DNA from 2 places in the Desulfosporosinus acidiphilus SJ4 genome. Region 1 is predicted to be linked to the other one. Evidence: riboswitches for the same ligand, from Rfam matches in the RefSeq annotation. Region 1 holds a riboswitch; the other holds the start of a gene.
What was found. A riboswitch is a leader RNA that binds a small molecule or an ion and turns the genes downstream of it on or off. The one in region 1 is predicted to bind cobalamin.
Positions count from the first base shown of each region.

Region 1 (3,591 bases):
TCGCGGGCTAATGGCCCTTTTATCCGAGTCAATTGTGCGGCTTTGACTGAGACTTTATTAGAAAGTGAATTATTTGGACACGAGAAAGGTGCTTTTACCGGAGCCCATACACGCAGAATCGGACGTTTTGAATTAGCAGATGGCGGAACGCTTTTTCTCGATGAGATCGGTGAGCTGTCTTTTAATGTTCAAGCAAAGCTGTTGCGAGTACTTCAGGAACGGACATTTGAACGGGTCGGGGGTGAAAAAACCATTCAAGTTGATGTGAGGATCATTGCCGCCACGAATCGGGACTTGTTAAGAGAGGCTCAAGAAGGACGGTTTCGCGAAGATTTATATTATCGATTGAACGTCTTTCCAATATTCGTTCCTCCTCTGAGAGAACGCCGGGAGGATATCTCCGTCCTTGTTGAACATTTCTTAGACAAACTCAGTGCCTATGGGAAAAACAAGACTCTCGGACCGGGAGTTCTTGCTCAGCTCATGGCTTATACCTGGCCGGGAAATGCACGAGAACTCGAAAATGTCATTGAACGAATGGTTATTATTTCTCCTGGAGCTGCAATCGGTCTTGATGGGGTGCCAACCTTAAATACATCTAATCAATCAGAGAAGACCTTGGATCCCTTTATTCTTCCGCCGGAGGGTATATCCCTTGAAGAGATTGAAAAGTCCTTTATACGTCAAGCAATGGAACAAACGGATGGTAATCAAAGCCAGGCGGCCAAAAAGCTGGGACTTTCCCGTTACGCCTTTTTGTACCGTATGGAAAAATACGGGATAAGCCCACATTAGGACAGCTGATACCTGAGAGGAGTGCTTTTATTGCCAAGCTATAAACTCGATCTCAAAAATCGTCATCGAGTCTATTTTGATTTGCTGATCATTAGCATCGTAATTGTCATTTTAACGGTCATTCATTATACAACTTACCATTACACCATGAATTATCACATCATGTTACAATTTGCCTACTATCTCCCTGTGATTTATGCGGCTATGCGCTTTGGTTTAGCAGGAGGGATTTTATCAGGGTTATTGATAACCGTTCTGATTCTTCCGTTTATGACTTTTTTTCAAACCATGACAATGACTTCATCAGCTATGCTAACTCAATGGGTGGAAATTGGCCTAACTAATGGAATTGGTTGGTTAACTGGTTTTCTAATTGAACAGGAACGGAAAGCGACACGTAAGCATCAACTTGCACTTCAAATTCAGAAGGAGTTAGTAGAAAAGTTAAAACATGAAAGCCTAGAACGTGAACGCTTGCAAAGCGAGATCCGGCAAACTGAACGGTTAATCGCGCTTGGGCACCTGAGTGCCGGACTGGCTCATGAAATACGCAACCCACTGGGGATCATGAAAGTAAGTATTCAGCTCTTGGCTCAGGATAAGAGAGAAGATAGAGAGGTTTTAGAATATTGTCGTGTGCTTCAAGAAGAGTGTGAACGCTTAAATCGGTTAGTTAGTGAGTTCTTAAGTTTTGCCCGTCCTAAAGAATTGGTGCGTGGAAGGGTTAAGTTAGGAAAACTCTTGGCGGAGGGAGTTTCGTTAATTCAGCCTGCTCTGCGGCAGCACCAGATTGAATTATCTCAAACAGGAGGACAAGTTGATGATTACGAGGTTGAAGCAGACTCTGACCAGATTAAACAAGTCATTTTAAATATCTTACTTAATGCCATAGATGCCCAAGGAGAAGGCGGAAGGATTCTTCTGGAGGGTATTCAACCAAAAGACTTTGTAGGATTTGCCGTTAGCGATGAAGGGCAAGGAATTTCGCCCGATGTCTTGCCTTACATATATGACCCATTTTTTACAACAAAGGAGAAAGGAACCGGATTAGGCTTGTCGGTGGTACATCGTATCCTAGATCAACACGGCGGGAAGATATCCGTTTCAAATCGAAATGGGCGGGGAACAAGAGTTGAAATTTTGTTGCCTCGATGTGAGGAAGGACCCTGATTGAAATGTTCAGGGCGTCCCATAGCAAATCGTTCTGAAGTTTAAGGCCTCTTTAAATCTTGCATGTGTGAAAATATCACAATAAGTCGAAATAGCTCGACAACCTATTTTTCGTATGCTAAAATATGAGTAATTAAATATCGAGGGATAAGTAATCTTTTCCTGAGGGAAAGGATTGAAAAGGGAAGTCAGTTGAAGACTGACGCGGTGCCCGCCACTGTGAAGGGGAGTTAACTTACTTAATGTCACTAGGATAAAACTTGGGAAGACGTGAGTTGACAATGATCTTGAGCCAGGAGACCTGCTTATTCCGAAGTTTAAACTACCTACGGGATGTTAGGGAGGTGTATATCGGTGTCTTTAGTTGTTGATACTGGTTAGAACTCTTACGAACCCTTTCAGATAGTGAAAGGGTTTTTGTTATTTTATTTAAATTTTTATGGGGGTTTTAATAATGAGTAATATTTCCACCCAGAGGCATTTCGACGCGATTAAGTATGGATCAGCAATCTTAGCGATACTTATTACAGGGGTGTTGCTTCTCTCCACGGGTGTTTTTAAATATCCTCAACTTCTAGGCTTGGCCGTAATCTCCTATACCTTTGGACTAAGTCATGCTTTTGATGTAGATCATATCGCAGCGATTGATAATATGACCCGCACGTTGGTTCAAAGAAAGAGCAAAACAAAAGGTGTAGGCTTCTTCTTTTCCTGTGGACATTCAACTGTAGTTATTGTTATGGGCACATTAACTATTTTTGCCGTTAAGTGGGCGCAAAAAGCACTTCCGCAATTTCAAGCTGTCGGCGGGGTTGTGGCCACTTTAGTTTCTGGTTCTTTGCTGCTTATCCTAGCTCTTGTAAATTTGATGATATTAAAGGATATTGTAAAAACTTTTAATAGTATGGCGAGAGGTAAGTACATTTCAGAAAGTGTAGAACGGCCCGATAAAGGATTTATTAATCGTTCAATAAATCGGTTATTTAACCTTGTTAGTAAGAACTGGCAAATTTACCTAATAGGGCTTTTGTTTGGACTTGGATTTGATACGGCAACACAAATCGCGGTCCTGGCAACATCAGCCTCTGCCTCGGCGAGTGGTGTACCTTGGTTCGCTGTTTTATCTTTCCCTATTCTATTTACTGCTGGTATGAGTATGATGGATACCATGGACGGTTTCTTTATGTCGACCGCATATCAATGGGTACTTACTTCACCTTTGAGAAAAGTTTATTATAACCTAACTATCACGGGCCTTTCAATCTTGGCTGCAGGAGTTATCGGTATTATCGAAGTCGGCCGGGTGTTTGCCCAAGAAAGCGGGCTTAACAGTGGGTTTTGGCTCTGGCTACAAAACTTGGATTTTAACAAGATGGGTTTTATGCTTGCAGGAATGTTCATATTGGTTTGGTCTGTGTCATTGATCGGCTGGAAAGTGTTCCGACTTGGTGAAAAAGAAAGTAGTTTTGTATAAGATATTTTGTTTTCCCATTGTGTAATGTTTTTTCTATGAACCCCTAAAAATGCTTATTGATGATGACTGGTTAGACTAGGATAACCCAAGTTTTATGAAATTGAAGGAACAGTATGCAAATTGTGAAATAGATTCTTGGGACATTCAAAAGA
Region 1 covers NC_018068.1:560,173-563,763, forward strand. Annotated here, with positions in the region: gene DESACI_RS02735 (sigma-54-dependent transcriptional regulator) at 1-795, shown strand, start outside; gene DESACI_RS02740 (two-component system sensor histidine kinase NtrB) at 826-1,965, shown strand; cobalamin riboswitch at 2,098-2,288, shown strand; gene DESACI_RS02745 (HoxN/HupN/NixA family nickel/cobalt transporter) at 2,420-3,439, shown strand.

Region 2 (3,591 bases), 1.9 Mb from region 1:
TTATGATTAAAAGTCTCCTGTACTTACACCTGCTGATTCGAAGGTGGCCATTTCATCGGCGATCTTGAGAGCAGCTTCAACCATCGGAAACATGAGAGCAGCTCCTGTACCTTCACCTAATCTCATGTTAAAATCAAGCCTCGGTTTGAGGCCAAGTTGCTTGAGGGCTATCCGGTGACCTTGTTCTTCTGAATTGTGGGAAGAAATCATATAGAGAGCTGAGAGAGGAGCAATCTGAGCTGCTGTAAGTGCGGCAGCAGTTGAGATAATACCGTCGAGAATAATGGGTACATGCTGGTAGGCCGCTTCCAGGATTGCACCTGCCAGTGCAGCAATTTCCAATCCACCGATTTTGGCAAGGGTATCGAGAGGGTCAGCAAGGTCAGGCTCATTTACCCGAATCGCCAGCTTGATTACATCTTGTTTATGCTTTAAGGCGTCATCCTTTAATCCAGTGCCGCGCCCTGTAACTTCCTCAACCGTATGGCCTGTAAAAGCTGAAATTAAAGCAGCGCTGGGAGTTGTATTGCCGATACCAACTTCACCTGTTGCCAATAAATTGATTCCAGAGTCAATTGCCTCTGCAGCAACTTTTGCACCGGTGAGAAGAGCGAGAAGAGCCTCTTGCTTTGTCATTGCCGGGCCATGGGCTATATTTCCTGTTCCGTTTTTGACACGGTTGGCCATAAGTTCAGGGGGATCTAAGGGTAAGGCAATGCCTATGTCGGTACAGATAACTTTAGCTCCGCTATTTCGAGCAAGGACATTGATACCTGCCTCGCCATTTAAGTAAGAATAGAACATTTGTGCAGTAATTTCTTGAGGGGCAGCACTGACTCCTTCAGCTACAACTCCATGATCTCCGGCCATAAGAAGTACTGCTTTTCCCTTGATTTCCGGTTGAGAAGTGCGTTGGATTCCTGCAAGTTGTTGGGAAATATCCTCCAAGACACCTAAACTCCTAAGAGGCTTTATCTTAGCATCCAGTCGTTTTTGCATGCCTGAGATAGACTCTTGATCGAGTTTTTCAATTCCATTCGTAAGCTCTTGTAAAGCAGCCTCAAGTTGTTGGATATCCGCTTTTTTGAGATTGTCAAGGCCATGAATTTTCTTCAGTGTAGTCATCTTTAAACTCCTCCCTAAATTTTGTTAAAAAATAAAGTCCCGCCACAATTGTTAGTTGTGGTCGGGACTTTGCCGTCATCGCCGCCGCTATTCTATAGTCGATAGCCTCTCTCTTAGGCAGGTCTCCTGACTCAGACTCAATCGCCCTTAACGCTCCTTCCCAGCATATGCCAGTGGATTAGCGAGGACTCGTCTCTACAGTGGTGGGTCCGTACCGGGTTTTCACCGGTTTCCCTATTCTCCCCTTATTGGGGCACCTAAAAGCAAATATTAATTTATAATTCTGAGTTTACCAAAATCTCACTAAAAGTCAAGTTAAGATTAAACGGTTTTCTGAGTTAAAAATATTTCCCTATCAACTGACCAAGCTGCTGTTCAATCTCTTTACTCACGACGGCCTCTCCCCCAAATATAGTCGCCCCGATCAGTTTTTTTCCTTTCAGATAATTCACAACTTGATCGGAAAGACTTCCGTCTGCCAGAATAATCGAGGTGTTGTGGTTAGCTGCATAGACACTTCCAGCTAAGGCATCCGGAAAGTTGTTGCCTGTAGCGATACAAACGCTTTGCCTTGCCAAGTTAAAGTATTGGCCCACGGCCAGGGAGGTATCGTAGCGGTCCTGTCCAGCAATTCTTACGATATTTGTTTTGTCTAATGAGGTGATCTGGTCTACCTGACTTTCCACCGCCGAGCTGATAACCCCTTCTCCTCCGATAATATAAACTTTGCTGGGTTTAATAGTGGCTATTTCATTTTTGACGGCATCACTGAGTCCGTCTTTTTGGACTAGGAGTATGGGATACTGCATTTCCGCTGCAATACTGCTGATGGACAGAGCGTCCGGATAGTTTTCTCCATAGGCCAGTACAATGGGTGTTCCGTTCTTGACCTGTAATTGATCTGCAATTTTAACGCAAGTATCATATCTGTCATTTCCACCTAATCTGGTGATATCGGCGAAACCACTCGCTGTTACTTTACCTTCCATGGCACTGCTGACGACCGCCGTGCCTCCTATGATATAGACTGTTCCTGCCGGGTCAAGATTTGACTTCATGTAGTCCAATACCTTTTCCTGGTCAGCATCTGAACTTCCCACTAATAATATAGGTGCATTCAGCTTGTAGGCTAGGACACTTCCGGCTAAGGCATCAGGATAGTTCTCTGCCGTGGCTAGTACAACATTAGAGAGCTTCCCAGTGTAGTTTGCATTAGCAATGGCCAATGCAGTATCAACTTGGCTCATGCCTGCAAGTCTTATGACTCCTAAGCTGGTTTGATTCATTTTGAAATTCCATTTGACGATATCCTGTTCCACAGAGATTGTCGGGCTTGTATATTGGTTATATCCATCCTTGGTGGCCACGAGGTAGTAATCTGTCGTTGGGAAGACCATGAAGCCATAGGCTCCATACGCATCACTGGTCTGCGGATCTTGATTATTGTTGGGCTTAAATCCGTCAATACCCGGTAAGGATACGACGGTATCCGGGGTTTTGCCATTGGTCTTGTTTCGTTCCGTATTGGCATAATACAAGGTAACCTTTGCTCCGACAATGGGTTTGCCCGTCGCCGCATCCGTAATGATGCCATAGGGATCAATTAAGGAGCATTTTAAACTGACAGTTCCATCCTTCGAAACGATGACTTCCAGAGTTCCAAGCGTAAGCGTTTGTCCGTTGCCTAAATCGTAGGTGATCTTATATTGATTGTCCGTTCCTTTGGCCAGGTTCTGAAGATTGATAGTCCCATCAGCTGAAACGGTTACCGACGAACCCCCTATTGATACGTAGCTTACTTTAGAAAGATCACTTAAAGAGCTCGATGTTCCGTCAGGTTGTTGAAAGGTTACAGTTTGAGCCGCCTTCATGGAAACGGTATAATTTCCGTTACTATCTGTCGTTACGGTTCCTGTCAGATTGGAAACAACTGTACCGGTCGTGCCATTGATGACATTGCCAGTTATGGTCGTTCCTCCGCCGGATGTGCTTCCACCTCCGGAGAAACCTCCTCCACCCCCTTCGTGTGTAGAATCAGGTTCCGCTTCAAACACTGCCGATATAATGACACTGGCCGCCGGCATCGTGAAGCTCGTGCCGCTGATCGGGTAATCCGTTGTTCCGTCATTATACTTTAGTGTCCCCGGTGTTAACTTCATTCCAGCATTCGGGGTTATCGTCAAGTTAATAGCTGTTCCTGAAGTTGCTGAAGTTGGGTTAGCCGTAATACTTCCCCCAGTCAGACTTCCGATACTCACCGTATAACTGTTTGCTGGAATCTGCTCAAACTGGGCGGAGACCGTCACACTGGCCGCCGGCATCGTGAAGCTCGTGCCGCTGATCGGGTAATCTGTTGTTCCGTCATTATACTTTAGTGTCCCCGGTGTTAACTTCATTCCGGCATTCGGGGTTATCGTCAAGTTAATAGCTGTTCCTGAAGTTGCTGAAGTTGGGTTAGCCGTAATA
Region 2 covers NC_018068.1:3,555,791-3,559,381, forward strand. Annotated here, with positions in the region: gene cobT (nicotinate-nucleotide--dimethylbenzimidazole phosphoribosyltransferase) at 7-1,125, opposite strand; cobalamin riboswitch at 1,225-1,401, opposite strand; gene DESACI_RS16265 (cell wall-binding repeat-containing protein) at 1,464-3,591, opposite strand, start outside.
Region 2: linked by a shared signal. The riboswitch ahead of cobT (nicotinate-nucleotide--dimethylbenzimidazole phosphoribosyltransferase) and the one ahead of DESACI_RS02745 (HoxN/HupN/NixA family nickel/cobalt transporter) in region 1 are both predicted to bind cobalamin.